2 regions of the Xylanibacillus composti genome follow, and region 2 is predicted to be linked to the other one. Evidence: riboswitches for the same ligand, from Rfam matches in the RefSeq annotation. Region 2 holds a riboswitch; the other holds the start of a gene.
What was found. A riboswitch is a leader RNA that binds a small molecule or an ion and turns the genes downstream of it on or off. The one in region 2 is predicted to bind cyclic di-GMP.
Positions count from the first base shown of each region.

Region 1: it holds a riboswitch for cyclic di-GMP, as region 2 does, so the genes downstream of both, XYCOK13_RS10065 (putative bifunctional diguanylate cyclase/phosphodiesterase) here and trpD (anthranilate phosphoribosyltransferase) in region 2, are expected to answer to the same signal.

Region 1 is NZ_BOVK01000025.1:37,890-53,379, reverse strand. It holds gene cls (cardiolipin synthase) at 1-569, shown strand, start outside; gene XYCOK13_RS10070 (ABC transporter substrate-binding protein) at 621-1,937, opposite strand; gene XYCOK13_RS10065 (putative bifunctional diguanylate cyclase/phosphodiesterase) at 1,939-4,557, opposite strand; cyclic di-GMP riboswitch class I at 4,676-4,762, opposite strand; gene XYCOK13_RS10060 (DNA polymerase IV) at 5,154-6,413, shown strand; gene XYCOK13_RS10055 (YhjD family protein) at 6,410-6,883, shown strand; gene XYCOK13_RS10050 (YhjD family protein) at 6,966-7,349, opposite strand; gene XYCOK13_RS10045 (hypothetical protein) at 7,346-7,555, opposite strand; gene XYCOK13_RS10040 (SOS response-associated peptidase) at 7,836-8,516, shown strand; gene XYCOK13_RS10035 (hypothetical protein) at 8,521-8,685, opposite strand; gene XYCOK13_RS10030 (NADH:flavin oxidoreductase/NADH oxidase) at 8,832-9,854, shown strand; gene XYCOK13_RS10025 (MFS transporter) at 9,980-11,200, opposite strand; gene acpS (holo-ACP synthase) at 11,656-12,066, shown strand; gene XYCOK13_RS10015 (c-type cytochrome) at 12,111-12,455, opposite strand; gene XYCOK13_RS10010 (hypothetical protein) at 12,571-13,605, shown strand; gene mutY (A/G-specific adenine glycosylase) at 13,638-14,789, shown strand; gene XYCOK13_RS10000 (superoxide dismutase) at 14,896-15,490, opposite strand, start outside.
Region 2 is NZ_BOVK01000012.1:1,992-17,481, reverse strand. It holds gene XYCOK13_RS04375 (nucleotide sugar dehydrogenase) at 1-61, opposite strand, end outside; gene XYCOK13_RS04370 (B3/B4 domain-containing protein) at 48-752, opposite strand; gene XYCOK13_RS04365 (DUF6917 domain-containing protein) at 810-1,214, opposite strand; gene XYCOK13_RS04360 (Gfo/Idh/MocA family protein) at 1,211-2,131, opposite strand; gene XYCOK13_RS04355 (Ldh family oxidoreductase) at 2,128-3,249, opposite strand; gene XYCOK13_RS04350 (M20/M25/M40 family metallo-hydrolase) at 3,246-4,559, opposite strand; gene XYCOK13_RS04345 (sugar phosphate isomerase/epimerase family protein) at 4,552-5,433, opposite strand; gene XYCOK13_RS04340 (DegT/DnrJ/EryC1/StrS family aminotransferase) at 5,426-6,553, opposite strand; gene XYCOK13_RS04335 (DegT/DnrJ/EryC1/StrS family aminotransferase) at 6,550-7,683, opposite strand; gene XYCOK13_RS04330 (Gfo/Idh/MocA family protein) at 7,680-8,711, opposite strand; gene XYCOK13_RS04325 (phosphoribosylanthranilate isomerase) at 8,714-9,361, opposite strand; gene trpA (tryptophan synthase subunit alpha) at 9,389-10,198, opposite strand; gene trpB (tryptophan synthase subunit beta) at 10,195-11,391, opposite strand; gene trpC (indole-3-glycerol phosphate synthase TrpC) at 11,408-12,208, opposite strand; gene trpD (anthranilate phosphoribosyltransferase) at 12,192-13,235, opposite strand; cyclic di-GMP riboswitch class I at 13,383-13,474, opposite strand; gene XYCOK13_RS04300 (hypothetical protein) at 13,845-14,276, opposite strand; gene XYCOK13_RS04295 (hypothetical protein) at 14,995-15,490, opposite strand, start outside.

The DNA.
Region 1 (15,490 bases), on a different contig from region 2:
CCCCTTATGCCGGGACAGGCGAGGAGGAGGTGCAGATTATTACCAGCGGTCCGGACAAGCATTGGGATGCCATACTGGAGATGTATTTCGCCGCTATATGCGCTGCCAGGGAGAAGGTTTATTTGACCACGCCTTATTTCATTCCGGATGCCAGCATCGGGATGGCGCTCAAGGTTGCTGCAGCCAGCGGAGCGGATGTGCGGATCATTATTCCGGGAACGCCGGATTCGAAGCTCGTGCATTGGGCTTCGCTCTCTTATCTGGAGGAGCTGATGGAGGCCGGTGTTCGCTTTTACCAATATCAAAAAGGGTTTGTCCACGCCAAAACGATGGTTGTCGACGATATGCTGGCTTCCGTAGGGACAGCGAATCTGGACTTGCGCAGCTTTTTCAGCAACTTTGAACTGAATGCTGTATTGTTCCATGGCGAGTCGATCCGGCGCTTGGCGGAGGATTTTGCTCAGGATTTGCGGGACAGCAAGCAGGTAACGCTGGAAGCGTTTCGTCATCGTCCGCGGTTGGCGAGAGGAAGGGAAATGGTAGCCAGGCTGCTGTCCCCTCTGCTGTGAAGGAGAGCGGCTGCCCCGATGTGGATCTGCGTTTCAGGTCAGCGCGGCACATTAGTTGGCTTTTCGGCTCTCCTGCAAGTAGTGCTGAAGCACTTCGATTTGGGGAGCCAGCTCCTCCATAACCCGCTGCTCCATGAGGCTGGCCACCTCTTGGGCTGTGAGCGAAGAGTCGTCCTTTTCCTCAGTCCAAACCTCCCGCCAGATCCGATTGGCCTTCTCATCCAGAGGCGTAAAGGTATAGGCCGGCATGCGCAGGATGAGCTCTCGGACAAGCGGCTCCAGCTTCTGTCCGCCGAAATAGGCGTTCGGGCTGCCGGCATCTGCGTGCAGAAGCTCCTCGATATAGCGGCTGTAGCCGGTTGCCAGCCATTCGGCTGCTTGCCAGGCAGCATCCTTGTTCGCGGATTTGGCCGCAATCGCTACGGCTGAACTGCCCGACCAGCCGTATGCGTTGAACGGCAGCCTCGTTATGCGCCAGTTGCCGCTTTGCTCGGGAGCCAGCTCCTCCAGCATGTAGCGATACCAGTAGCCGGTATGGAACATGACAGTGTCTTCACTTTGAATGGAATTGTTGTTCTTGTCAAAGATGTTGCTCATGGAAGCCAGCTTTTGATTTTCAATCGCCCGCCCCAGTTCGATCGCCCGCGCAATTTGTTCATTATTGTGCGCAAAGGACAGCTCGCTATCGAAGAAAGACGTATTTTTGCTGAAAATATCTAATGGATCGCTTCCCCAGGCAATGCTCCATTGATTGCGCTGTTTCAGCGTTTGGGCGATATGCAGCCAATTGTCAGGCTCCTCCATGAATCGGGCCAACGCTTCCGGTTCGGCCGGAAGTCCGGCTTCTTGCATCACGTCATAGCGATAATAGGTGACGGCGGGATTCATATCGAATGGCAGAGCAATCAACCCGGCTCCGTCCAAGGTGCGAAAAGGCGCCAGAATCGATTCGGGATATGGCTCGAGCAGTGATTCGGCTTCATAGGGAGAGGCCGCCAGGTCTTCGAAGGCTAGCGAATCATTGAAGCTGCCTAACCAAGCGGTCTCGAGGATGAAGATATCCGGTACTTCATCGCGGGTCAGCGCCTTCTTGTACAGGTCGATGGCCTGATAATAGGAGGCGACCTGGAAGGATATATCCAAGTCTGGCAGCAGCTCGCGAATCTTGGCGCGGTTCCTCTCCCCCAGGTCGTAATAGGACCAGATTTCGAGCTTGTCCGAAGCTTCTGTTGCGTGAAGTGTCGCTTGTGATGGAAGGTCGCCATGCCCGGGCTTAGGTACGGCCTGCTCATGGCCTGGGGAAATACCGCCGCATCCCGCCAAGAGCATAAGCAAGCCTGCGATGATCCCTTGAAACCAAAGCCTCATGCTAGTCCCCCCTAATCTGCCTTCGTTTTGATTCCTTCTGAAGCCGGCGCAGCAGCTGTCCGAATTGCTCGGCATCACACGGACGCCCAAGCAAGTATCCCTGCATCCTGTCGCAGCGGTGCTGGATGAGGAAATCCCGTTCGTCCTCTGACTCGATGCCTTCGGCTACAACCTTCAGACCCATGCCGTGAGCCAGCTCAATAATGGCGCGCACGATGGAACGGTTATGCGTATTCTCGCCAATATTGCGAACGAAGGAGCGGTCGATCTTCACCGCATGCACCGGGAATTGCTGCAGCTGGGACAAGGATGAGTAACCGGTGCCGAAGTCGTCTATGGATACCGAGACGCCCATCGCCTCCAATTCGCGCAGCACTTGTCTGACGTACTCGGTATTGTGGATGATAAAGCCTTCTGTAATTTCAAGTTCCAGGTACTGCGGTTCCATGCCTGTCTCGTTGAGAATGTCACAGATATTCCTGATCAGATGAGGCGAGTGGAATTGTCTGGCAGACAGATTCACCGCCACATGCAGGTTTTCCAATCCTTCATTCTGCCAGGCTTTGTTCTGCCGGCAGGCTTCGCGCAGCACCCATTCACCGATCGGAATGATAATGCCGGTCTGCTCAGCTATCGGGATGAAGCGGGCAGGCGATATCATGCCTCGCTCCGGATGATGCCAGCGAATCAGCGCCTCCATTCCGCGTATGCTGCCAGTCCCCGCATCTACAATCGGCTGATAGTGCAGGACGAACTCCTGGTTTTCCAGCGCGCTGCGCAGGTGATTCTCCAGCCAGAGCCGATCGGTGATTTGCGCTTTCAGCGAGTCCGTGTACAGCGCATAGCTGTCTCCGCCGCTTTCCTTGGCTGAATACATGGCTGAATCGGCCTGCCTCATCAGCTCATCGGCGGTCTGTCCGTGCTCCGGGTAGAGCGCGATGCCTACGCTGGACGTAACGCGCAGCTCATGGGGCTCAATGCTGATGGGTTGGCGAATCAGCTTCAGTATCGATTCGGCGGCGGCTTCCGGCGTGATCTCCTCCTGGCCTTCCACTACCATGACGAATTCGTCTCCGCTCAGGCGAAACAGACGGACACGTTCGCTTTGCATCGCGGACAGCCGTTTGGCAACGACCTGCAGCAGCTGATCGCCCAGGGCGTGGCCCAGAGAATCGTTTACCTGCTTGAATCGGTCCAGATCGAAGAAGATGACCGCTATTTGCTCTGAAGGCTTCCGGCTCTGGAACATCTTCTCCAGCTCCTTCTGCATGCTCGGCCGATTCTTCAGTCCGGTCAGTGAATCATAGTAGGCAAGCCGATGGGCATGATCGAACATTTCCCTTAGCTCTGCCGACACGGCCTGGAAATTATGGACCAGGGAATCGATTTCAACCATGCCGCTCTTCTTCCACTCGATAGACGTGCCGTTTTGCAATCGGCTCGGGATACCGGTCGTAGCAGCCGCCAGCCGGGAAAGCGGCTGGAAGAACACACGCTGGAACAGCAGGTTGAGCAGCAGGATGAGCAGGCTGAAGTTTAGCAGAAGGCTTAATTTCGCTTCCAAGCTGGCGAGATGCTCCTTAATGTAAGGAGCATAGGGTGCGATCAGGACGAACTTCAGGCGTTTCGACGGCTGAATCGCTTCCTGGATCAAGTAAGCATGGAGATAGCGTTCCAGCTCATGGGGAAATGCGCCCCGGGGCAGCCACTGCCAGTACGTCTCCTGCTGGACGATCCGCTCGCTGCCCGCTTGCCACAAGAATGGTTCGCCCGCTTGCGGGAAGTCAGACGAGCTGGCAGCCAATATGCGATTGTCTGCGGTAAGAATAACGAATTCCGAATCGGTCTCGCTGGCGATCTCCTCCAGCCATTTGCTGATCATGGTCGACTCCAGTCGGCTATGCAGCTGCAAAGATGTGATCGCTTCGGCAGATATCGTATCGAGATAGGAGCGCGCACTCTGCATCTGCGAGTGGAAATGGCCTTTGATCGATTGGGAGATAGCGGCTTCTCCCCGGTACCCGGTATAGGTGACGTAGATCATATAGGGAATCAGGAGAACAGCCAGCGTCAGATGAATCATCATCCGGGAAAAATAGTAACCGGAAACACCGGCCTTCTGTTTGGAGGATTTGCGGCCAAGGGGCACGTAGGCCAAACAAATATCAGCCAACAGCACGCATATCAGCGCGACGATCCATTCGATCTGCAGCAGAATGATGCCAACCTGATCGAACCGGCCATTCTGCCAAACATAATAGGCGGCCAGCAGCGGTCCTCCGGCAGCGATCCAATACAGCGCGCTGCCTAAGATCAACCCTTGCGGCTGCTTGCGTATATACCAGCAAAGCCAGGCAATGTGGGCAGTGTGGATCAAAGCGGGAACCCAGTCGAGAGCGCCTGTGATCGAGGCCACGGAATAGGTGGCCAGTGCTCCGGCGAATGCGGCCCTTGCCTGGTAGCGACCGACAAGCAGGATTAAGAACAGGCTGCCGGCAAATAAATCGATGCCTAGAAACCATTTGCCGGGGAATAAGGTAAGCGTTATGGAACACGCGAGGAGCGCTCCATACACCACTCGCTTGATGTTGCTGTTAGCCGGTAACGTTGCTGACTGCATAGGGATCCTCCGTGTAAATCATGGCAACAAGGCGGCTACAGGTACAAAGCACGGGGAGCATAGCTGAAGTCGAGTAAGAGGAGGCTGCAGGAGATGCAAGCCTTGCAACTGATACCCGTTCGGCGGCCCGGCGACCATAGCATGGCGATGCTTTAGGTCCGTAGCTTTGCGTCCCGTGCTTTCGCGCGGTTTGCCCTTATCGCTGGTATGACGTCATCTTCATCATTCCTTACACGTATTCGCCAAAAATCGTCAAAAACCTTCTTTTTCTGCGACTATCATCATAGGACCTAGGAACTAACTTTTTTTGGGTCGTCAGCTGCTTCAGCGGAATCGAATTTGATGTTAACTATCCGATGCTGCTGCTACACCCTATACCTTTTTTCAGCCTTGCATATTGCCAAAAAATCCCCCTTGAAATAAGAATATATGTTCGGTATTCTGTATACACTATACAAGAACAAATGTTCCGAATTGGAGGTCCGCCTATATGATTGCAAAAAAGCAACTTCAGGTAAAAAAGAACGAAATCATTGGCTGGAAGTCTGTTGAACCCCGTACCCTGAAGATCGTCCAAAGCTGATCGGAGGTTCGATATGAAGGAGCGAGTCATCATGTTGGTCGATGGGCTTAGTTTTTACGCATCTATAGAGAAGGCAGCGCATCCTGAATATCGCGATAAACCGGTTGCTGTCGGAGATCCGGCGCGTAAAAGCGGGATTATTCTCGCTGCATGTCCGGCAGCCAAGTCGCAGGGAGTTACAACGGCTGAACGCGTCGGAGAGGCGCTGGCTAAGTGTCCGGAATTGGTCGTTATCCGCCCGCGGATGCAGACGTATATTTCCGTCTCTTTATTTATGACGGAAATATATGAATCCTTTACAGATCAAGTTGAGCCGTATTCAGTTGATGAACAGTTTCTTGACGTGACAGGGTCTTTGTCGTTATTCGGCGGTTCCGCCGATGAGATTGCTCGCCAAATTCAAGCGCGGGTTCAACTTTCAACGGGTATATGGACGCGCGTTGGGATAGGTCCCACCAAAATCCTCGCCAAAATGGCCACGGACAATTTCGCAAAGAAAGTCCCCGGAGGCGTATATACGCTTTCGAAAGATAATATCGAGTCTGACCTTTGGCCTTTGCCAATCCATCAGATGTTTATGGTGGCTAGCCGCATGACTCGCCACTTCGCGCACATGGGGCTTCTTACAATTGGTGATATCGCCCGACTGGATCTTGGAGAATTCAAGAGACGCATGCGTTACGAAATGGGGAAGCAGAGCGACATCCAGGCGGAGTATTATTGGCAAACTGCTAACGGAATTGATCCGAGTCCGGTTATCGCAGGCATGCGCAAGCAAATCAAGGTGATTAATAATGGGAGAGCTCTGAGATGGGGGAAGTACAGGACGATGGAAGATATCGAGCCCCTTATGCTCGAACTCGTGATCGAAGTTTGCCGCCGCGCACGTCGATACGGATATATGGGACGGGTTATAAGCGTGGCAGCCGCTGAAACAGACGGATACAGATCGTCAAGTTTCGGCAGGCAAGTGACGTTGTTTCGGCCAACTTACTTGGAACATGAAGTCGGTGCGGCTGCATACTCGTTATTTGCAAAATATTGGAGACGCATGCCCATTACCCATTTGCATATTACGCTCACTGGACTTTCCGCCGATGATGTGTATCAACTGGACCTGTTTGAGGATCGGGAGAAGCTTATTCTCCGCTCGAAAACAATTGACCAAATCAAGGATCGTTTCGGCCCGGCTTCTATTGTTCGAGCGTCGTCTCTGATGGAAACGGGTCAGGCTTATGAAAGGGCGGCTCAAATAGGAGGTCATTGGGCATGAGCAAACTGGACGGCAATGGCCGTTGGGAATCGAAAATGGCACTCACAGAACATGTGGAGCAATACGAAAAACGAAACCAACCTAAAAATCTTAATCGCCCAACAACAGAAGAACTCGCCATGATTCGAGATTTTATCCTGTTGCCTCTTATGTTGACTATGGTCCAAAAGGCAGCAGACGACATCAAGAATTCACCCAATATTCTGCGCCGGCATTTCTTGTTCTCAACACAAATACTAATGAACCGAATCGAGAAAGACATGTACCTGCTCCGCAAAGAACTAACGAGACGAAATATCAAGGTCATGACTGAAGAGCAGGTGGATGTAGTGGTGTATCACAAAATTATCTGCAGAGGGTATGAGGAGCGGTTCGGGATGGTTCGCGATGTTGTAAGATCGGAAATCAGTGTGCGGTTGACCAAGTATCTGAATGAGATGTCTAAGCTGCTTGAGAGCTACGGGAAATAATGGGGGGCAGCAGTATGCGGTTGCGAAAACAAATTGCGGAAAGCGGGGCAGCAGTCCAACGAAAACGTGCCCGGAGTCAGGTTCAGGCCTGCTCCTGATCTGCCAGCGGCCCCTGCATGTAGGCGGCCAGCCGCCTCTCCGCCTCCGTCCGGACCAAGCTCCACAGCATGGAAAAATGACGATGGTAGCCGCGGCATACGTAACAGGCCTCCAATCCCTGAGACGTTCGCTTCATCTCATAAATCTTGATTCCACGCCTCTGCAGCTGCCGCCGCACATGAACGAGATCGGCATGGATCTGCTCCTGCGTGCGCCGCAAGCTGGAGATGTAGACCCGCGGCATCTTTAATTGGAGGGTATCGAGCGTCCGCATATCCCGTTCCAGCACATCGATCAGCACAGGGTACAGAACTGCCTGCTTGACATGCTGCAGATCCGCAGGCGTTTCTATCGGCGCGCGATTCATCCGATTCGCCGTCCTGTCGCCGGTGCGGCCGCCAAGATTTGCTCAACGCGAAATACGCGCGGCCCCTGCTGCTTGTGGCAAAAAGCGCGGATGATGCCGTCATCGACGCGACGCACGGTAATCAGCCGCTGGGAGATGCGCTGAAGACGATCGATGTAAATGATTTCGATCGTCTGGCCGACGTATTTGCCCAGCTTCAATCCCATAGTGGTTCCCTCCCGAATCTTGACAAAATGCGAACGCACGTTCTTTATTCGTATATACAGAATACCGAACAAATATTCGCATTTCAAGAGGTCAATTGTGGAAAACATCAATTTGTGCGCTTGCCGTGCGCGGGCAGCCGATTTGCGACGGGCGGCGTGACCCGTGTGGGGGAAGCCGGGCAGGATTCGGACAGAAGCATACAGAAGTAGATGGGCACATGCAAACGCGCAGATGTCCGAACGAAGCAGACTTGGAAAAAGTGGAAGGGGAGGCGGAAGCATGTGTGGCAGATATACGATCACGGTATCGGTGGAGGAGCTGATAATGCGTTTTTTCATCGATCAGGCGAATGTTCCCGAGCATGTCCCCCGATATAATGTAGCCCCGGGACAGCTCATCCCGGCAATTGTGCATGACGGAACGAAAAATCGGCTCGGCGAATTGAAATGGGGGCTGGTTCCGAATTGGGCGCAGGATGCAAAGGGCGGATTCAAAATGATAAATGCCCGCGCCGAGACCGTGCGCGAAAAGCCGGCTTTTCGCGCTTCCTTCCAGCGCAAGCGGTGCATTATCCCGGCGGACGGATTCTACGAATGGAAGGAGACGAAGGATCGGCGCAAGCAGCCGATGCGCATCGTATTGCGGGACCGCTCCTTGTTCGCGATGGCGGGCCTGTACGACACGTGGATGGCTCCGGACGGAAGCAAGCTGAGCACCTGCACAATTATTACGACTGCGCCTAATGCGCTGATGCGCGACATTCATGACCGGATGCCTGTTATTTTGCGGCGAGAGGATGAGGCGCTCTGGCTGGATCGCCGGGAAAGCAATGAAGACCGGCTGCTGGCTTTGCTGCAGCCGTATCCCGCCGACGAGATGGAAGCTTATCCAGTGTCGCCGAAGGTGGGGAGCGTCAAGAATGACGATCCCGATTGCGCCGAGCCCTGGGGGGGAGAATGAAAGTTCAGCTGCTGCACGCACGAAAGCCGTTAAGCTTGACGGGCATGCGTCCATCGGCGTCCGCGGTCCCTTGCAGCCGCTCCTTGAGAGGCACAGCAGGGATGATGGCCGGCAGCCGTGCGGCTTCTTGACAGGTGCCCTCTGCCGGCGGCCCTTGACCGATTTGCATCCGGTAACCCGCAGGTAACTTACTTACGCGAAGGTCACTCATTTTGTTTTTGCGGCAGCGGGCGTATAATGGTCTGCGCATGGAGTCTTGTGAAGGATTCCGGGGAAGCATGACAGCAGAAATCAACAGAGTGGAGTGATAGCAGCATGGCGCATTTGAACGAACCGTTTGTGGTCAAGGGCATGGAGTTGAAAAATAGAATCGTGATGCCGCCGATGTGCCAGTTTTCCGTATTGGCCAAGGACGGCACGCCGAATGAATGGCACTATGTGCATTATGTGTCGCGGGCAGCGGGAGGCACGGGGCTGATCATTATCGAGATGACGGATGTGGAGCCGGACGGGCGCATTACGGATTACGATCTGGGGATCTGGTCGGATGCGCATGTGCCGGCTTTTGCGCGAATCGTGAAGGAGGCGCAGAAGTACGGGGCCAAGGTCGGCATCCAGATCGGACATGCCGGCCGCAAGGCGCAGCATGCGCTGACCCCGGTAGCGCCCTCGGATTTGCCGCCGTTGGACAGCCCTCATCCGGCCAGAGCGCTGACTCTCGAAGAGACGAAGGCGATGGTGAAGAAGTTCCGGGATGGCGTACGGCGGGCTGTCGAGGCTGGCGTCGATACCGTGGAGCTTCACGGCGCGCACGGATACTTGATCCACCAGTTCCATTCTCGCCTCACCAATCGCCGCGAGGATGAGTACGGACAGGATTTGGCGCGGTTCGGGGTAGAAGTGATCCGAGCGGCCCGCGAGGTCATGCCGGTCGACATGCCGCTATTGATGCGGGTGTCAGCCATTGAATATGCCGACGGTGGCTACGATCTCGGCCATATACTGGAGATATGCGCGAAATATCGGGATGCGGGTGTAGACGTATTCCATATCAGTACGGGAGGCGAAGGATTGCCGGGCAAGCGCAAGCCGGGCAACTATCCGGGCTACCAAGTCCCGTTCGCGCGCGAGATCAAGCATGCGCTGGGTGTGCCGGTTATTGCCGTGGGCTTGATTGATGAGCCGAAGCTGGCGGAGACCGTTGTTGCCAGCGGCGATGCGGATCTGGTTGCGGTCGGAAGAGCCATGCTGCAGGACCCGTATTGGGCGATGCATGCCCTGCGCGACCTGGGTGATCAAGCGGAGCTGATTCGCCCTTACGCAGGCGAAGGCTGGTAAGCCGCCTTAGGGCTAGGGCGCATAGAGCCGAAGATTTCCGTTAGCGATAGCACAAAAAAAAACGTCCACCCATCGAGAAAAGGGTAGACGTTATTTTTTTTGCGCAGCTGGTCAAAGCCAAGCCGCTATCCGCGATGGACGTTGCCCGTCTCCAGGCTCGCCGCCGGCTGGCGCTTCTTCCACAGCAGCGTCATGGCCGCAGCTGCCAGCGCCAAAGCGCCGCCGAAGACGAAGCCGCCCGACAGTCCGGCCAGTTGGTTCAGACTGCCGGCGAGGAACGGGCCGAAGAACATGCCGATGGCATACACGGCCTGATAGAAGCCCATCGCCGTGGCGCGCTTCTCCGAGGCGATATCCTGAATGGCGAGCGTCAGCAGCAGCGGCAAGTGCAGCCCTTGCGCCGCCCCGTTCAACGCCTGTGTAGCCGTCAGCCAAGGGAAGGAAGGCGTCAGCGGGATGAGCAGCGTGCAGATGGAGCTGCTGACGAAGCCGAACGCGATCACCTGCCAAATGCCGAATTTCGGCGCCAGGTAGCGGCCGGTAATGTAGGCGAGCACCGCATGCGGGACCATGAACGCGACGGACAGCCACGTGAGATGCTCCTTGCTGGCCCCGATTTCCAGAGCGTAGGAAGGCGTGAAGCCGAACATGGTGATGAACAGCACACTGTGCGCCAGAATCGACAGCACGGAGGCGCGGATAACCGTAGGCTCCTTGACGACCTGCGCCAGATCGCGAGCCCGAATCGGCGTGCGGTCGATGCCGCCCTTCGGCTCGGTGACGGCGAAGGCGACCAGCATCCCGATCAAGCCGATGGCGCCGCCGGCCCAGAAGGTTGCCTTGTCGCCGAACCGTTCCGCCAGGATGCCGCTCGCGCCCATGCCGACTAGCTGTCCCGCCGCCGTGGCAAAGCTGATGATGCCCATCGCGCGGCTCGTTTCATGTTTGCCGAAGTAAGCGGCATACAGCACGGTAAAGGCTACCCAAGTGGACGCCGAAACGCCGGCGATCGCCCTTGCGGTTAACGCGCCGCCGATGTGGTCGGTCACGGCGAACAGCAGGCAGCTTAGCGCGCCGGTGAGCATGCCGAGCAGGATGAACGGCTTGCGTTTTTTCATGCGGTCCGAACCGATGCCGAGCGGCAGCCGGACCAATATTTGGACAAGTCCATAGCTGCCCAGCACCATGCCGACCAAGGTATAAGATGCGCCTAATGTTTCCACATAAGGTGCCAGAATAGGAACGTACGTATATAAGGAAGCCCAGTAACAAAGCGTCACGATCATGAAAACGGCATGAATGCGGGGCGTGGCGCGAAAGGAATCGGTTTGCGCGTCTATGCTCATCTTGGTGCTACTCTCCTTTTCCCAATAATGTCTGCCTGGCAGCAGCCGGGTAGGTTCTGGCTGTGCTTCGTTTCAGTGTATCGGATTTTGCCTTCAAGCAGAAGAGGGAATAGGCAATCGCGTAAATTTCACCCCCCAATTGGAAGGAGAAAGCTTGCAATGCCAACAAAAGGCTGCCGCAAAACCTGCCTTTCAGCGAGGAATGTTTGCCGGATAGGCAGGTTATGTTATTGCGCGAACAGATTGTGATTGTTCCTCCAGGCGGGGCGGCCGATCGGCTGCTTTGTTCAACCTGCCGCGTTCAACCTGTTTCGTTCGATCTGCCTCGTTCGACCTCCTTTGCTCAAGCTCAAGAAAAAAAGACGGTTAGAGGAAACCATGATGAATTGTTGCTTGATTTCATGTACACTAATAGAGAGAATAGACAGGTTATCATGCAAAGGAAGCGTGAGCGGATGATCATCGGAATCGGTACGGACTTGACCGAAATCGGACGCGTGGCCAAGCTGCTGCAAAGCGGGGGCGGCGTTGCTGCCCGGTTCGTAAACCGGGTTTTGACAGAGGAGGAGCGCAAGCTGCTGGAAGCGCGCGGTGCCCGGAAGCATGAATTTGTGGCTGGGCGATTCGCGGCCAAAGAAGCCGTTGTAAAGGCATTGGGAACAGGGATCGGTGCGGTGACGGGCTTGCAGGACATCGAGGTGGTGGCGGACGAAAGCGGGCGGCCGATTTGCCGCCTGTCCGCAGGCGCTTGGGAAAGGCTGGGGCTGGACCCTGAGCGCGTCCGGGTGCATGTCAGCATTTCCCATACGGATCAGGTAGCGTCGGCGATGGCTGTGGTCGAGCAAGTGGACGCGCCTGCATTGTAGGATGCTGTGTGCTGAAGAGCAGAAGCTTCCGTTGGAGGCTGCTGCTATTTTTTTGTGGCCAGCCATTCGGCCAAGGCCTGGAAATCCTCTTCGCTGAGCACATCCTTGAAGGAGGGCATCAGGTCCCGGCCTTCTCGCACGATGCCGATAATGGCGTCCTTGTCATAGCGGGCGCCGACTTGGCTGAGGTTCGATTGCGGGTTCATGCGGCCTTGCAAGTCGTTGCCGTGACAGGCCAGGCAGCTGGCCTGGTACAAGGTTACGGCCTGGGGAAAGGCATCTTTGTCATCCGCCACCGTATAGCCGCCCGAATCCGCATTGCCGCACCCGCTGAGCAGGGCGAGCGAAACGGCCGCGGCGGCAAGCCAAAGACGTGTTGCTGATCGCATGATTCATTCCTCGCTTTCACTATCGGGATAAAGGAGCGCATTGGATATTTGCTTCCATCATACTTGATCTGTGTGCGCAAGTCCAAAGGAGATGTGTCGATTTGGAGGCTATGCGATGAACAAAAGTCAAAACGCTGGCAGGTTGCCGGGCGTTGTGATGCAGGCAGGCAGGTTGGCATGGGCGCTTGTCTTAGTCATTTTCATATTAACAGCAGTATGGGGGCATTCCTTGTATACGGTTGTACTGGGCGCGCACAGCTGGTCGGACGAGCTGCAGGAGAGCGGCATGCCGGCAGCCGCAGCCGCTTACGCGCGCGCTTACATTTGGGAGCTGGCGGAACTGGACAGGCTGGAGGAGCTTGGCCGATTGGGGGCGCCGCTTGAGCGGCATTTGGAGCGGGTGATAGCCGATTATATCTCAGACCAGTGGATGGCTGGGCAGCTGGACAGGCTGCAGGCAGGCGTGTGGGACGTAATCGAGGGGAAGCGCGAGACTTTGCCCCCGCTCGATGTTTCGGAGTTGAAGGACAAGCTTACGGCGGAAGTGACGAGAGTGATCCCTTATCATATGCTCCAAAGTTTGGGCTGGGAGCTGGCTGTGCCTGAGCGTGTAGATATGATGACGGTGCTGGGGCTCGATCGGGCCGAGCTTGCCGAATGGCGCGCCGCTTATGCGCGTGCGGAACAGATCGTGAAGTGGCTGACCGCGATGAGCATCGTATGGTTGGCGACTGGTTTTGCTTTGCATGAAAGACCGCATGTGTCGCTCGGCTGGATCGGAGGGGGATTGCTGGCAGCTGCTCTGGCGATGGTTGCGCTCCAGGCAGGTGCAGAGCGCGGAAGTACAGAGCTGATCCGCCAGACGTTGGCGGGCGCACTGGCTACAGAGCCCGCCGCGGGCATGCAGCCGTTGTTCCACAGTGCGGCGTATATAGCAGAGAAGTGGCTGCGCGAGACGGTTGTATTGGCAGAGGCATGGGCTTGGCGCATCGCCGCTGCAGGAATCGCTGCCTTGCTGCTTGGCTGGATCGGCCGTCTCCTCCGCAGCCGTTCAACAGCCGAAGGCATGCGGCTCCCGGGGAGTCTTCGTTTCAGTCTGCTGGCGTTAGGCTTTCTTTTTGCGGGAGTAGCGATTGCCGCTATCTTGTGAACTAGCACGCTTGGGAAGGAAGGAACAGGACGATGAAGAAGCAAGACGATACGGTAGAGCAGTCGAAGCGCGAATACTTTGCCGGGCGACTGGTGGAATGGTTCCGCGCCCATCAGCGGGACTTGCCCTGGCGGCGAACCAAGGACCCGTACAAGATATGGGTATCGGAAATCATGCTGCAGCAGACACGCGTGGAGACCGTCATTCCTTATTACGAGAGATTCATGGAGCGCTTCCCTACATTAGAAGCGCTCGCGGAAGCGCCCGAGGAAGATGTCTTGAAGCTTTGGGAGGGTCTCGGCTATTATTCGCGCGCGCGCAACCTGCAGGCCGCCGTTCGCGAGGTGCAGAGCGACTATGGCGGCGTAGTCCCGGATGAGCCGAAGGACATTGCGGCGCTGAAGGGAGTGGGCCCCTATACGGCCGGGGCAATCCTTAGCATTGCGTATGGCAAGCCCGAGCCTGCAGTAGACGGGAATGTGATGCGGGTGCTGTCGCGGTTTTTTCTGCTTCGGGACGATATCGCCAAGCCGGCAACCCGCAAACATATGGAGCGGCTGCTGCGCACCGTCATTCCGCAAGAAGCGGCGGGTGATTTCAATCAGGCATTGATGGAACTGGGGGCAACAATATGTACGCCGCGTTCTCCGCACTGTCTGGTTTGCCCAGTGATGGAGCATTGCGCCGGACGGTTGGCAGGGGAGGAAGAAACGCTGCCGCTGAAGACGAAGGCGAAGCCGCCCCGTGACGAGCGCCGTCTGGCCGCGCTGATCCGCGGCCGGGGCGAGCAAGCCGGCCGCATCTTGATCCGGCGTCGCCCGGATACCGGGCTGCTGGCGCAAATGTGGGAGCTGCCGCATGTGCTGGCGCCTGCGGACCTGCAGCCAGCTGTGGGTGACGCTAATGCTTCGGCAGCAGGCTGGGCGCTCTGTGCGGCTCTCGAAGAGGAGGGGCTGCCGGAGCTTGCCCCATCCGGCATAGTGACCCAGGCTGACCATATTTTCAGCCACATTCACTGGCATATGGAAGTGTACCTCTGTTCTATGGCGGTAATTGAAGGGGCGGCGTTGCCGGATTCCTATCGATGGGTCACACCGGATGAGCTCGAACAACTGGCGTTGCCAAAAATTTTCCACAAGCTTTTATCCTGCCAGGCCTTTCGCTCAGTACTAGAGCCAAATTAAGACGAAAGCTTCACTCCATTTCATGTAAAAAGAGGCTGTCAGCGCAGCGTGGTCTACACGCTTCGCCGACAGCCTCTCGTTATGTGTTAGGGTGTGCCGCCTGAGATTACTTCGTAGCTGCTTCGTAACGCTGGTTCGCTGCTTCCCAGTTAACCACGTTCCAGAAAGCCGCAATGTAATCCGGACGCTTGTTTTGATACTTCAAGTAGTATGCATGCTCCCATACGTCAAGGCCGATGATAGGCGTCAAGCCTTCCATGACCGGGCTGTCTTGGTTAGGAGTGCTGCTTACAACCAGCTTGCCGTTCTTGTCAACGGACAGCCAAGCCCAGCCGCTGCCGAAACGGGTAGCGCCGGCTTTAGCGAAATCTTCCTTGAACTTGTCAAAGCCGCCAAGCTCGTTATTGATGGCTTCAGCAAGCGCGCCAACTGGTTGGCCACCGCCGTTAGGGCCGATGATTTCCCAGAAGAGGGAGTGGTTGGCATGGCCGCCGCCGTTGTTGCGGACAGCGGTGCGGATCGCTTCCGGTACGCTGTTCAGATCTGCGATCAGATCGTTGATATCCTTCGCTGCGAGATCGTCATGTCCTTCCAGTGCAGCGTTCAGGTTGTTCACGTACGTTTGATGGTGACGATCATGGTGGATCATCATCGTTTGCTCGTCGATGTGCGGCTCCAATGCGTTGTTCGGGTAAGGCAGT
Region 2 (15,490 bases):
AGCCCAATCCGACAATGCCCACCATCGCCTGCTTTGTTCTTATTTTATCACCGAGCTCCATTATTTCCCACCCCCTCTTCCATAAAAATCTCATACCCGCGTCTAAGCTGCGCTATCGCCTCATCCAACGCAGCGCGTACAGCTGCTTCCTCCACTTCTGAAACCTGACAGCCCAACAGCCATACGTGTCGTGTCTCCCCGGTGATCTTCTGCGCTTCGCCGTCCCGGTAGCTGAATTGGGACAACACCTTCTCGTCGTCTGCCAGCACCAATACGCCTTCAGCCAGCGCTTCCATCTGCCCACTGCCGAGCGGCTGGAACGGTTCGCCGCCGCTGGTGAAGGCTAGGCGAATCGGACCCTTTACACACGCCGCATCGAAGATACCAAGGGGAATCCGGCCTTTCACTGCCGCCACGTTGACCGCATCCACAATCGGGTGAACCGTTGGAATTCGCGTCAACGCTTCCTTGATCAGGAAGCGTTGGATCAAATTTTGCACAGATGGCGGCGTTTGATTGGGGTTGAATCCGATCTGTCGATAGAACTGCCGATACGCTGCGATGTGCGCATCCTCGGCGACTTCTCCTTTGCTCTTGCCGCGCCACCTCTCATGAAGGCTCTTCCATTCCTCTTCGAAGGACAACGCACGCAGCTTGTCCGGAACCGGCTCCAGCTGCAACACCGCGCCCATCACCTTCACGCCGGTCAGCTTTTGTTCTGCTTCACGGGACATGGGTATTGTCTGGATCATCATTTCCCTCCTTCTTGGCTTCCTCAACTTGCTTACAAGCATCCTCTTCGCCGCTGCCTATCCTGATTCTTGTGCCCCGAAGCGAATCCCTGCTTCTACCGTCAGGCCCAAATCATCGGCAGTCAGCGTCTCTTCGACCGCGATCAGAATGTTATAGTGGTTCGGATAATGACATTCGTCAAAGCCCAGCACCGTGCCAATCACTTGCCCGGCGATCTCTACCGGGTCTCCCCGTTCGATGATGCCGCCGCAACACATCTCGGCAAATCCCAGAAATCCGACCCGATCGATTGGATCGCCGCTTCCCGCCTCCCGGTGGGTGGTGGTCACAATCTCGTGGATTTCCCCGCTGCGCACACAGCGCGTCTCGTGCTCGATCAGCCGCATCCCCCGGTGTTCTTGCTTGTGGAAGAGCAGCTTGACGAAGCGAGCTTCCACGGTTCGTTTCACTGCCGGACTCATGCGCTAACCGCTTCCGCCCTGTACGTATCATGCACGAGACGAACCGCGTCATAGCCGTCTTCGCCGTGACAGCCGCCCATTGCGATATTCGCCGCGAAATCATGAAGGATCGCCTCGTATTCGTGATACAGCGACGACTTGAATGCCGTGAACCCGGCCAGCATGTCAATCGCGATCTCACGGCCGTCCTTCAACACAATATGCACGTCTTTCTTCTCCCCGTAGGGATAATTCCAATCGAGATGCACCTCTGCGGGGATGCCTGTATCGGATTCCAGCCGGATGCGCGCTTCGAGATCGACGTTCCGCTCGTTGCGGACAATATCGGCTGAGCGGACGGTCAGATGCCCTAGGAAGTAGGCCAATGTATCGAAGACGTTCGGCCCGTTGTCCGCAACGCAACCGCCACCGCATCGTTCAGGCTGCAGGTACCACTTGTCTTCCCCGGCATGCTCTTCGATCTTCTCCAGATAGCTGGCCCGAACAGAGACGATTTCGTCATGAGAAGTCACAGCTTCCAACGCTTGCACGAAATGCATATTGTAACGGCGATGGAATGCGGTAAATAGGGTAATGCCCGTCTTCCGCGAGAGGGCAACCAGTTCCCCCGCTTCCCGCAAAGTCAGCGTCATCGGTTTCTCGCAGCACACATGCTTGCCTGCCAGCAAGGCATCCATGCAGATAGCGTAATGCTTGTCATTCGGAACATTGACGATCACCGCATCGATATCGGCCTGGCGAAGCAGCTCGTGATAATCTGTAAAGCAAGGCGTCCCCGATTCAGCGAACGGCTTCATTCGCTCCTCGTTCAAATCGCACACAGCGGCCAGCTCCGGCGTATCCGGCCGGTTCTGCATGGCATGCACATAATATTTCGAAATAACTCCCATCCCGATCATTCCCACACGAAGGGTCATGACTGCACAACCTCCCTTGTCATTGGCAATTCGTTGAGCCCCAGTCGCTTGGCAAGCGAAGCCAACTGCTCAAATACCGCTCCATCGAGTTGGACCTGATTACCGTCCCGCCTCCCCATGGCTTCCAGATAACCCGGGTATACGACCTGTGTGGCCGGTGCGGCTGCCGGGCAATTCAGCAGCGTCTGAAGCATGCTGTCCATGCGTGTCCGGAATTCAGCTTGCGGGCAGAACGCTTCTACATGCAGGGCTAAGAAGAAGTGACCGATATTTTGGTCTTCCTTCGCCTGCTGCTGCCCCTCCGGCCGAAGCAGCATGGGATCAGGACCGACATTGGCGCCTGACAAAATCCCGCAGAAAATATCGACCATCAAGCCCAGACCGTATCCCTTCGCTCCCCCCGTCTCCAAGGCTCCACCAAGCATCTGCAGATGGCCGGTTCCTTCGTCATAGGCGCGGGGATCCGTCACCGGCTGGCCTTCATCGTCAATCAGCCAGCCTTCCGGGATGGCTTCCCCCCGGCGTTGGGCAGCGCGAATCTTGCCTGTAGCCACCACGGTCGTGCTCATGTCGAGGACGAACGGCGGCAATTGTCCAGCAGGCGCACTGACGGCGATCGGATTGGTGCCGATCATGTTCACGCTGCCTCCCAGCGGCCGGGCAATCGTCTGCGAGCCGAGATTGGTCATTGCCATGCCGATCATGCCCGCGTCCTGCGCTTGCTGGGTATAGTACCCGGCGCTGCCGAAGTGCGAGCTGCGTCTGACGACCACACAGCCGATCCCCGTCTGCCGCGCCTTCTCCATGGCAAGCTCCATAGCTCTCGCACCCGCAACCAGGCCCAAGCCGTCGTTCGCATCGAGTACGGCCGTGGCCGGGGTCTCCGCAACGATGGCCGGAGCCGCCAGCGGATCAACCCGGCCATCCTGCAGGCGCGCTACATAGATCCGCTCCAAATTAGCGACGCCGTGCGTATCGAACCCGTTTTCATCGGCGTAGCACAGCACTTCCGCAGCAGTGCGGCTCTGCGGCTCCGGTACACCGCAAGACTGGAAGACTGCTTGGACAAATCGGCGCAAGTCTGCACGCTGCACGCGTACAGATGGATGCTCCCTCATGCCTTCATCACCTCTTCTTGTTTGTTGGACTGCTCCTTCCCCAGCGCAATCAGCAGATCGCGAATGGAGCGGGCGTACGTTTCCAGCTCGGACCTGGTTATAAACTCGCCGTCTGCATGGGCACGGTTGCCGGCAAGGCTTCCCGGTCCGTATACGATCGTATAGACATCGGGACGTTGCGCCCACATCGCATCACAGGTGAAGGTCTCGGCTTGAAGCTCGTCCGGGCAACGCTTCAGACCGATGCGGCTCAGGAACGCCTCCATGTCTGCATCTCGGTTCGCGAGCACGGGGAGTCCTTGCTTCACCCAGACGAGCCGACAGATCTGTCCGGCTTCCCGTGCGGTAAGCGCCGCGGCCGGAACGGATGCGAATGCTGCCGCGAAGCCGCGAAGCGCCGCTGCGAATGCTTCGTCCAGCCAACGACGGATATTCCGTCCGCTCTCTTCCGAAGCGTAGGCGAAGTTGAACAGCAATTGGCCGCTCCCATACACTTTGTTGTGCATGCGGCCTGTATGGAGCCCCGCCAGACAGATCTTGCTTCCTTCCGCCGTGAAGCGTTCCGGCCAGTCTCTCGCCAGCTGCTGGGCCAAATAGCCGAGGAGCAGGCTGCTGTTGTGGCCTTGATGCGGCGCATCATCGGTAGCATCCTGGCCGCTAACTTCAATCCGGGCCGTCATCGAGGTAGTGGAACGGTCGAAGTACAGGCCGTTGGAAGGCTCGGCGAATACATTCAAGCGCCCCAGCCAACCGCGCTCCGCCAGCAATTTCGTGCCGTAGACCCCCATTGCCCCTCCTTCTTCCCCGGATACGCACTGGATCAAGATCGAGAGCCTGTCCAGCAGATCCGGCTGTTCCTTCAAGGCCGCTTGTATGCCTGCCAATACGGCGACCCCGGGCCCCTTCATATCCACAGCCCCGCGGCCGACGAAGCGTTCCCCGTCGAAGCTTGCGGGGAAGACGCCATCGACGGTATCCATATGGAAATTGAACATGACCGTCTCTTCCAGCGGACGCTGCCGGCCAAAGCGCAGCACCATATTAGGCTGGCTCTCCCAGAAGGCTTCCTCCAGCCGTTCCGCACATTCCCGAACGGACAACGGAACGTCGGGCGAGCGGACATCATGCGGATCAGGAGAGGCATGTTCAGCGATCACGCATCGTTCCCTATCGAGCGCATATGCGGCATACATTTCTTGTGCCCGGGCAATCTCGGAGGGGCGCCCCGTTTCCATAGGTGAAATCGTGTTTAGACGAAGCAAGGCAAGCAATAGCTCGGCATGCTCATCCGTAAACAGCTGTTCAGCCAACTTGCGCCCCCCCTTCCTTCAGGGAGCACCGTACATCCTCCAGCAATTGCTCGAGACAGCGTCCGTAGGTCACATAAGCCTGCCCCATGGCCTGCCCATCGCCGGACTTATGCAGATGCGGAATCAAGTGGAGATGCGGCTCGATAGCCCATATGCCCCGGTAATCGTGCTCGATCAGCCATTGCACACACGCCCGAACACTAGCGTGTCCTTCTCCGGGCAGCGTATAGACCGCTTCCCCGTCGAGCAGCCGCCCATCCTTGATATGCACATGCTCCACGTAAGGCCATACCTGCTGCAGGAACGCCAGGGCGTCATACTTGTAGGCGATGCCATTGCCCGTATCGAACAGCAGCCGAAAGGCGGGGGTGTTCAACTCTCGCAGCAAGTAGAGCGTATGATCCGGAGAGACCCCGCCCCAGCCGGAGCAGTTCTCATGCAGCAATACGATCCCCGCCGCGTGCGCCAGTTCCGTCAAGTGATGAAGACGCTCCACAGCCCGGTCGCGCCATTCCAGTTCCGGCAAGCCGTCGTTCGGGTAGGACATAATCCTCACATATCGTGCGCCAAGCTCCAGCATGCGGTCGGCTACGCGCTTCAGCTCCTCCATGTCCTGCTTGAACGGCGCTGTAATCGGACGCTCCCAATTGGCGATCCGGGAGGCGACAGCGGTCACGCGCATCCCGGCGGAGTCCAACTGGCTGCGTACCTGCTGAAACAGGGGCTCTTCCCAATCCGCCAGCGCCTGCCCTTCCACCGAGCGCAGCTCCATCTCCTGCCAGCCCAACGCCTGATGGGCCTCGATCTGCTGTGTAATCGTCGGTCCGGCTTCATCGCTGAGGCCGGACATTACCATGTGCTGCGGTTCAAGCATGGAGCTTCACCGCTTCCTCGAACTTCAGCACTGTCTCAATCACATGCTCCACATGCGCATCCGGCATCTCGGCGTACAACGGCAACGCCAGCGCCTTCCCGGGAATGGCCTCCGCATGCGGGAAATCCCCCGGCTTGTGGCCCAAATAAGCGAAGGCCGACTGGAGAGGAAGCGCCCTCGGGTAATACACCTGTGTTTCAATCTCCCGCGCGGCCAGGTACTCCCGCAATTGATCCCGGTATTCCGCCTGCAATACATACGTATAGTAGACGCGCTCATAGGCCGCATCTTTCACGACTTGAACATGCGGGGCCAGCGGAGCGAAGGCTTCATCATACCGCATGCCGATTTGGCGGCGGCGTTCCAGCAGGCTGTCGAACCGCTTCAGCTTGTGTACCAAATACGCGGCCACCGTTTCATCCATGCGGTGATTGTAGCCGGTGTAATGGTGCAGGAAGCGGGTAATTCCGTCCTGTCCGTGGTTGCGGAGCATCCGGCATAGACGCCCCAGCTCGTCATCGTCGGTGACGATCACGGCGCCGTCTCCGATGCCGCCAAGCGGCTTCGCCGGGAAGAACGAATAGAGCCCCGCATCGCCATGCATGCCAGCCGGCTTGCCTTGCATTCGCGCGCCCAGCATGACCGCGCTGTCCTCCAGCACTAGCAGACCGTTGCGCTTGGCCACCTCGTTAATTGCAGCCATATCCGCCATAACGGAGAAGAGATGTGTCGGGATGACCACCTTGCTCTTGGGGGTCACGCGCGCTTCCAGATCCGCCGGGTCCATCATCCCCGTCAGCGGATCGACATCGACGAAGACGGGACGCGCCCCGAGCAAGGCAATCGTGCTCGCCGTCGAAATGAAGGAGAACGCCGGGGTGAGCACGTCAACGCCGGGACCTACGCCCATCGCGCGCAGGATGAGGGTCAAGGCTGCCGTTCCATTGGCCGTCGCGATCGCATGCTTGGCCCCCGTATAAGCTCGAATGTTGTCTTCCAATTCCGCCGCATGCTCCTTCAAGATGAACTGATCGGATGTCCCGACCTGATAGACGATCTCCTTGATCTTCTCCCGATCTTCCTTATACCGGGCTGCATAGTTGAAAAATGGAACCTTCATCCTTCACCCCCGCTTTCGTAGAACTTGCGAATCGCTTCGCATACAGCGCGCACGTCCGCTTCCTGCAAGTCCGGGTACATCGGCAGTCCGACTGTGCGCGAGCAGGCGTGCTCCGCATGCGGCATGCTGCCGGGCTCATAGCCCAGATGGGAGAAGCAAGGCTGCAAGTGCAAGGGAATCGGATAATACGTTTCCGTGCCGATGCCCTGCTCCGACAAGTATTCCACCAGCTCGTCGCGCTGTTCCGCCTCGATCAGATACACATAATAGACCGGGTTGGCCGCTTCCTCGCGGACGCGAATGTGCGGCGTCTGAACCTGCGGCAGATCGGCCAGCAGCCGATCATACAGGGTGGCCCAATGCGAGCGCTTGGCAATTTCGCTTGGCAGATACTGCAGACGCGCCAGCAGCACGGCAGCCTGAATATCATCCATGCGGCTGTTGGTCCCGACCAGATGATGCACGTACGGCTCATCCTCTTCCTGCCCATGCAAGCGCAGCAGGCGCGCGCGGGCAGCCAGATCGTCCCGATTCGTCAGGATGAGACCGGCGTCTCCGATTGCGCCCAACGTCTTCGTCGGGAAGAAGGAGATCACGCCTGCCTGGCCGACTATTCCCGCATGCTTGCCTTCATGGAACATGGAAATCGCCTCCGCGCTGTCTTCCAGCACCAGGAGACCGTGCTTCTCAGCAATCTCGCAGATCGCCTTCATATCTGCCATCTGGGTGAACAGGTGCACCGGCATGATCGCCTTGGTGCGTGCGGTAACCTTATCCTCCAGCTCATCCGGCTTCAGCATATACGTCACTGGGTCGATGTCGCAGAACACGGGAACCGCGCCGGCATGAACAATGCTTGAAGCCGAGGCGAAGAACGTGAAGCTCGGCACGATCACTTCATCGCCGGGACCAATGCCCGCGGCCTTGAGCATAATGACCAGCGCCTCCGTTGCATTGCCGACGGCAATGGCGTGCTTCGCTCCGGTGAAGGTCTCCATCGCTCTCTCCAGCTCTTTGACAACCGGGCCGTTCGTGAACAAGCCCTGATCCAAAATTTGATCCAACTTGGCCGCAATCAGCGGCCACTGCCTCTTGAATGACACAGCGCCGGTATAAAAGGGCACCTTCATGTCATCACCTCCCGTATGGAATCTTCCTCCAGCATTAACCCGCATAGTGACTTGGCTTGGCAGATCGCACTGACCACACGCGCATTGAAGGCCAAGTCGCTGACGGGCTTGCTGCTGCGTCCGTCATAATAGTTGTAATACTGCATGAACACCGCACTCAACGTGTCGTCATACATCACCTTCTCCTCTAGCAGCCTTCCGTCCGCACCGTAAGTCTTCATCCAGGAAAAACTGTCGTCCTGGCTGCTGGGATAATAGCCAATGACCCGGTGCCTGTCGAAGTACAGTTCGATCCGGCGCTTGCGAATCGGCGCCTCCAGATTGGAATGCAGCTCCGAGGTCAGCCGTCTGTGGTGCAGCATGGACATGCGGGCCCGTCCCATATGCGGGAAGATGCGCCCGTCAATGCGCATGTCGGCCGATTCCGCCGAAACGACCTCGATCTCCGTCCCCCCCAGGAACAGCGCGAGTGCGGCAAGATGGGGAATCTCCACATCAAAGGCATTCTCATGGCTCGGGTTGGCAATGGTCCGCGATAGTCTCGGTTTGTCCTGTTCCGCCTTGATATGACGCAGCGGTCCGTATACGCCGGATTGAATCAAGGCGTGCAGCCGCTCCGTCAACGTGCTCGACAGCCAGTTGGCCACGACAAGCAAATCGATGGCGTACCGCTCCTGTATGAGCCTGATTCTGTCCAGCTGCGTCATGGTCGTGGTCAGCGGCTTCTCCATGATGATGCGGGTATACCCATGCTCCGCCGCCTCGCTCAGCATAGCCTCATGCAGTTCGGGAGGGGTACAGATGTGCACCACCGTGTGGTCCGGATCAAACCCGGCGACCTCGTTCAGGCTGGAGAAAAACACCAGATTCGGTTCTTCCCTGTCGCGCGAATCGGCCTTCGGATCGACCACCCCCACGGTCTGGTTGAACAGCTGCCCCGTCACATCGTCCGCATAAGCTCGGCGCAAGCAATGCCAATGCAAACCGCGGCCTGCTCTGCCAAATCCGATGATCAGCGTTTTTTGCATAGTCAGCCACCCCTCTGTTGCGGTGCATATTCGGCAGCAGCGCACAGACGAACGCGTTCGATGAATGCCTGAATCCGCTGCGGGTCCTTCACGCCTGCCGTCTCCACGCCGCTGCTGACATCGACTGCATATGGCCGAATCTGACGAATGGCCTCCTCGACATTGCCCGGATGCAGGCCGCCAGCGAGGATAATCGGGGCCCGCTTGGCTGCATGAACGGCGTACTCCCAGGAGAACGTCCGGCCCGTCCCACCAGAAGCCCCTTCCACGTAGGCATCCAGCAGAATCCCCCGGGTGCAAGACAGATAAGTGTCAATCGCCTCCACATCTTGGGGGCCGCGCACCGCAATCGTCTTGATGACCGGACGAGCGGCTTGCGCACAATAGTCCGGAGACTCGGTTCCGTGCAATTGCAGCAAATCCAGGCGGCAATACGCGGCAATCTCGTTCAGGCGCGCCAGCCCTTCATTGACGAATACGCCTACCGTCGTCACGTAAGGGGGCAGTTGCTCGACAATAGTTCGCACCTGTTCCGGCGAAACTTGACGCCGTCCTTCCGCGAACACAAACCCGACCGCATCCGCCCCTGCATCGACAGCGGCCCGCGTCATTGTCCAATCGGTCAGCCCGCAGATCTTGACTCGAATCATTAGTTCCCTCCTCGCATCGTCTACTTCTTAACGTTGAGTGATCGGCTTGGTCGCGTTCTTCAGCCTCTGCATATATGACCGTACTTCGCCCTCCAGCTGGTCCGGCGCCGCCTGTTGAATGACGCGAATCAGCGCACTGCCGACGATAGCGCCATCTGCATGACGGCTAATCTCCCTTACATGCTCTTCTGAGGAAATGCCGAAGCCTACACAGAGCGGCAGATCGGTCGCCGCGCGTGCCTGCTTCAAGAATGCGGGCAGCTCCTGCGGCAGCTTCTCCCGTTCCCCTGTAACCCCGTTCACCGAAATGCAATACAGAAAGCCCGAGCCTTTGCTCATCGTAGCGGCGGCCCGCTGCTCACTGGTCGTCGGTGCGAGGAAGAAGATCAGATCAAGCGCATGCGGACGGAAGATCTCTACCCAAGGGTCCGCCATCGTGGACGGCAGGTCCGGGATAATCAACCCATCCACACCGGCTTCAACCGCATCCGCAGCGAACCGCTCCAAACCATAGGCCAGAAAGGAATTGCAATAGCCCATCAGGATGAAAGGCAGCTCGGGATACGACGGACGGAGCCTGGCCACCATCTCGATGCAGGCGCGAAGCGTCGTTCCGTTGGCCAAAGCCTGTGTGCTTGCATCCTGAATGACGCGGCCATCGGCAAGCGGATCGCCGAACGGTACGCCCAGCTCCACCAAGTCTGCGCCCGACTCGCATAGGGTGCGGATCAGGCTCTCGGACGTTTCTGCAGCAGGAAAGCCTACCGGAATGTAGGGAATGAGGGCGCTTTCCCCCTGCTCCCGCAAGCGGGCAAAGGTGCGTTGAATACGATTCATGAAACGGATGCCTCCTTCTCCTTCAGTCGAGCCAGCGCCTCTATCGCTTGGCTCAAATCCTTGTCTCCCCGCCCGGACAAGTTGACGACCAGAATTTGTCCCTCGTCCATCGTTGCAGCAACCTGCAACGCATAGGCAACGGCATGGGAGGATTCCAGAGCGGGCAGGATTCCTTCCTTGTGACAAAGATACTCGAATGCATGCAGCGCTTCGTGATCTTGAATAAACGTATATTCGACGCGTCCGATATCCTTCAGATAACTGTGCTGCGGCCCCACGCCAGGGTAATCCAGGCCAGGCGCAATCGAATGGGATTTGCCGATTTGCCCATCGCTGTTTTGCAGAATATAAGTGTGTGCGCCCTGGAAGATGCCCGGCCGTCCCTTGATCAACGGTCCGGCATACTTATCTGTATCGAAGCCTTTCCCGGCTGCCTGCACGCCAATCAACCTGACTTCCTCGTCCTCCAGGAAGGGACTGAACATCCCGATTGCATTGCTTCCTCCTCCTACGCAAGCGACGATGCAGTCAGGCAGGCGCCCCTCCTGCTCGAGAATTTGCTCTCTGGTCTCCAAGCCGATCACCGACTGGAAATCATGCACGATGTTCGGGAACGGATGGGGGCCGACCGCCGAACCAAGCAAATAATGCGTGTCATTCACGTTCGTGATCCAATCGCGAATCGCTTCGCTGATCGCGTCCTTCAGCGTCTTCTGCCCGGTATGGACGAGATGCAGCTCGGCGCCGTGCAGCTTCATGCGCTGTACGTTGGGCGCTTGCCTCTCCGCATCGACCGCTCCCATATAAATCACGCAATCAAGCCCTAGCAGACTGCAAGCGGTCGCCACTGCCACCCCATGCTGGCCCGCCCCTGTTTCCGCCACGACCCGCTGCTTGCCCATTCGCTTGGCCAGCAGCGCTTGCGCCAGCGCATTGTTGATCTTGTGCGCCCCTGTATGCGTCAAATCCTCGCGCTTCAGATATATTTTCGGCCGTCCGATCTCTGCGCTTATCGCATGGAGCGGTGTGAGCGGGGTCGGGCGTCCGACGAAATCCTTCAGCAGCTTGGCCAGCTCCGCCCTGAAATCCGGATCATCCTTCACCTTCAGATACTCGCGCTCCAGCTCCTCCAAATTGCCGATCAACGTTTCAGCGACGTAAGCGCCGCCGTATTTCCCATAAAATCCTTCCATTCCAGCTGCTTCCCTCCTATACTTGGGTCCCCATATACGAATACGCAAATTCGCGCACGCGAGCCGGGACATCCTGCGCCTTCAGAATCGCTTCGCCTACCAACATCGCATCGAATCCCAACGCCTCCGCCTTCCGCGCATCGGCACCGCAGGTCAATCCGCTCTCGCTAACCGTCACAACGCCTTCCGGCAGCACACGACGGATGTCCTCCGAACGCGCCAAATCCACCTCGAAGGACTGCAGGTCACGGTTATTGATCCCGACAATCCGCGCCCCTGCCGTAACAGCACGCTCGGCTTCCTCGGCGGTAAAGCATTCCACGAGCGCCTGCATGCCCAAATCATGCGCCGTCTCGATCATCTCCGGCAGCCTGTCCGGTTCGATCGCCCGCACAATCATGAGGACCGCATCAGCGCCGACAGCTCGCGCCTCGTAAATCTGGTAAGGATCGATGATAAACTCCTTATACATGACCGGCACCTGAACCTGTGAATCATTGGCGATGCGCTCCACAACATGCGCCCCCCCGCCGAAATACTTCACGTCCGCCAATACGGAGATCGCTCTCGCTCCATACTTCGCATACATGCGTGCCAGCGACAACGCATCGAAGTCGGTCCGCAGCTCGCCTTTGGATGGGGACTTGCGCTTCACCTCAGCAATCAATGAAATACCCGGCTTCTTCAGCGCGCCGTAGAAATCGCGGGGCATTCGCGCACTCGCGATTTTTTCCTTGATTTCCTTCAAAGGGACAAGGCTTTGCTTTTCCTTCACCTCCTGCACCTTATGGGATAAAATCTCATCGAGCATAAACATCACGCTTCTCTCCTTTCGGCGTTCGACCGGAACGGTTGACCAGTTCCGCCAACTTGGACTTCGCCGCACCCGAGTCAATGGTGTCAGCTGCGATGTGCAACCCTTCTTTCAGATCAACAGCTATTCCCGAGATGACGAGAGCCGCGCCTGCATTCAGACACACGATGTCTCGCACAGGTCCTCTCTCACCACCGAACAAGGCGGCAAGCATGTCGCGATTATAGGAAGCATCACCTCCCTTAATGTCGTCGTGGGCGGCATAGCTTAGCCCCAACGACTCCGGTTCTATCAGCGAAGTTGTCAGCGCACCGGCCCGAATCTCATACACTTCGGTTGGCGCGCTCAGAGAGATTTCATCCATACCGTCCAAGCCGTGTACAACCATGGCATGCTCGGTGCCCGACTGGAGCAAGATCTCTGCGTAGAGAGGTGCAAGCTCGCGATGGGATACGCCAAGCAATTGCCGTCTGGGCCTTACCGGATTGCCCAGCGGACCCAACAAATTCAATGCAGTGCGTATCCCCAGTTCGCGCCGCAATGGAGCGAGATTGCGCAGTGCCGGGTGAAACTGCGGGGTGAATAAGAAGGCGAATCCGCATTCTGACAGCCATCGTCCAACCTCATCGGGCGTCAGTTCGATGCGCACGCCTGCGGCTTCCAGCAAATCCGCGCTTCCGCAAGAGCTGCTCGATGAACGGTTCCCGCATTTGGCAACCTTGGCCCCGGCTGCGCTGGCGACCAGTGCTGCCGCGGTCGAGGTATTGAAGGAGCCAATGCCATCCCCGCCTGTGCCACAAATATCCACTACATTCTCCGATACGTACACACGCACCATGTTCTCCCGCATCACATGGAGCATCCCGAGAATCTCCTCGCGCTTCTCTCCCTTCGCCGCCAGCGCAGCCAGGAAAGCGCCGATCTGAGCGTCTGTCCAGGTTCGATTGAGTATCTTCTCCATACAATCAACCGCTTCTTGCAAAGTCAGCGTCTGCTGATCTATTAGCTTTTGCATGATTCGTTTGAACAAGTGGCCCCTCCCTCTCCCCATTTATTCCTATCGGCTTACTCAGAATTATGAGGTTATTAATAGTATATTTAGGAAAATATGTACTACAAGTGAATAAAAAACCACTCCGAAGCATTTAGGAAACGATCGGAATGGATTTCCCCAGCTCCCGGTAACCAGTCTACACTGGCATCTGTTCAAAATGCCTTAGACCATGGCTTTGCAGTCCCTATGTTTCCATAGGTTTGCCTTGTCAACAAGAACATATGTTATCCTTTGCTATATTTGCATTATATTTCATGACCTGTCTGCCGTCTACCGTAAACCATGACTGCTTTTGTCGAATTCCATTATTCCTTTTTAAACACCCGATAGCAGGGTATGGCTTCGCCAACTTGATTTTTCTGAATATTCACTCTAGTTTGTTGTCATCCATACTACTATGACGGACGTCCGTCCGTAAATAGCTTGAAGCCAAATATGGAAAAATAAGCAGAAAGTCTCGGGACCGTCTCCCCTTCCTACCTTTATAAGCTAGTACTAGAAGGCGATTGACGGCACAAGCAGCAAACTGCCTATCCTGCATCTGCGTGCATTCAATAAGCTACGTGTTATATACGGAATGGCAAGCTATTCTGGAACATCTGCTGTTACATTTATGCTTTGACTGTCCATCGACACACCGTCGATCCCTAGAGCTTGAACATAAATACGATTGTGAAGCTTCCGATCACCGAAATCCCATCTCAAGGACCATCCATCACTAGCATCTTGGTCATAACCCATGAGTGTCCTTTCGCCCCAAGCTTCTGTCCCGGTCGGTACTAGCCAAAAAAGAACTGTATCTGTGTTTTTGGCTTCAACATGAATGGTTAAGGATGTAGCCTCTTCCGGCACTACCCACCATCCTGATTTCTCTTGTAAATCTAGAAAAACATTAGTAATCGAAGCACGGGGCATATGTTCCGCATCATGATAGGTCTCGGTTGTTTGACTAGTCGAACATGCGGACAAAATGAATAGTAAAAGAAGTGCAAAGCAAGAATAAGTTGATTTCTTCATATACCCTCCGAAAAAAATTTATCACAATAAGATTTTTTTTGACCTATCCACACCAGCTAATTACTGCGCCATTCGGTTGAAGGAGCTTGCCAATTCGATGCATGGGCTCATTCTTCACTGTCAGCATGATGGCAGGGTTTAAGGTCAGGGAGTAGACAACCGTATGCGGCGTACCAAAGTAATCTTAGAGAATAATTGAATGATCAATATTAGAATTATGATCAGCAGACAATACTCGGTCCCCTTATTCGCCTAAGGGCTCAGCTCGCTCTCCAACACGCGCGAAGTTGACTTCCACTTTTTCCTCTTGCGAGGACTTTTTGATTGACGCGGCAGGTTCACTTCATGGTATGGCCTGGGACGGCTCGCCATATTTATGACAGGTACTTTCGTCGATACACTTTTATGTACAGATTCCGCCATGCGCAAGTATCCAAGCTAAATGGGGAAATTAGCTCCTATCGCTATAGGACTTTCAACGGCTAGAAGATGTGTGCCCCTGTGCACGCAGCGTATAAAAGGGCCGGGAATCCTTATGCAATGGATTTCCCGGCTCCTATTGGGTGTTATAAAAGCTGCTACGATGTTTTAAATACATTAATTGTGCAGGTAAGGATGCTGTGGAGTGATGCATTGACGTTCTGGTAGTCTGGGGAACACAGGGAGTCAGAGAGTGCAGATCAGATTCATGCCAGAACCGTAATTACATTCAAGAGAATTACTGCCAATGAGTACCAGAATAACTTACACCATTTCTTTTGTATTCGTAATCAGCACCAAGTTCCTGGCTTGAAGCCCAAACATTCGCTGTTCCACTCTCATCAAATTCCGTAACAGATATGGTTTCGACTAAAGGGCCACTATAATCGTAAGTTGCCGTAAAAAGTGAGCCGCCATAGACAATACCAATCACATTAACTCTTAATCTATTTTTCACCTTCGCATCTGTAATCCCCGATACACCTGGCATAGGACCAATTACAGAACCACTTTCAGCGGTAACACTAAAAGATAAGGGTGAAACACACATTGTTCCAGAACCAATAGTAGTTATCATAACTTCATTTCTGTGTATAGAATTGAAATCGGCAGAGAAATTATTACAACTAGCCATTGCCGAGAATGCAGAAGATCCCCCCTCATCCTGAACTCTAGTGTAAGTTCTGCCTTGTTGCTCCATGTATCGTATCAACTCTTCGACCTCAATGCCATCT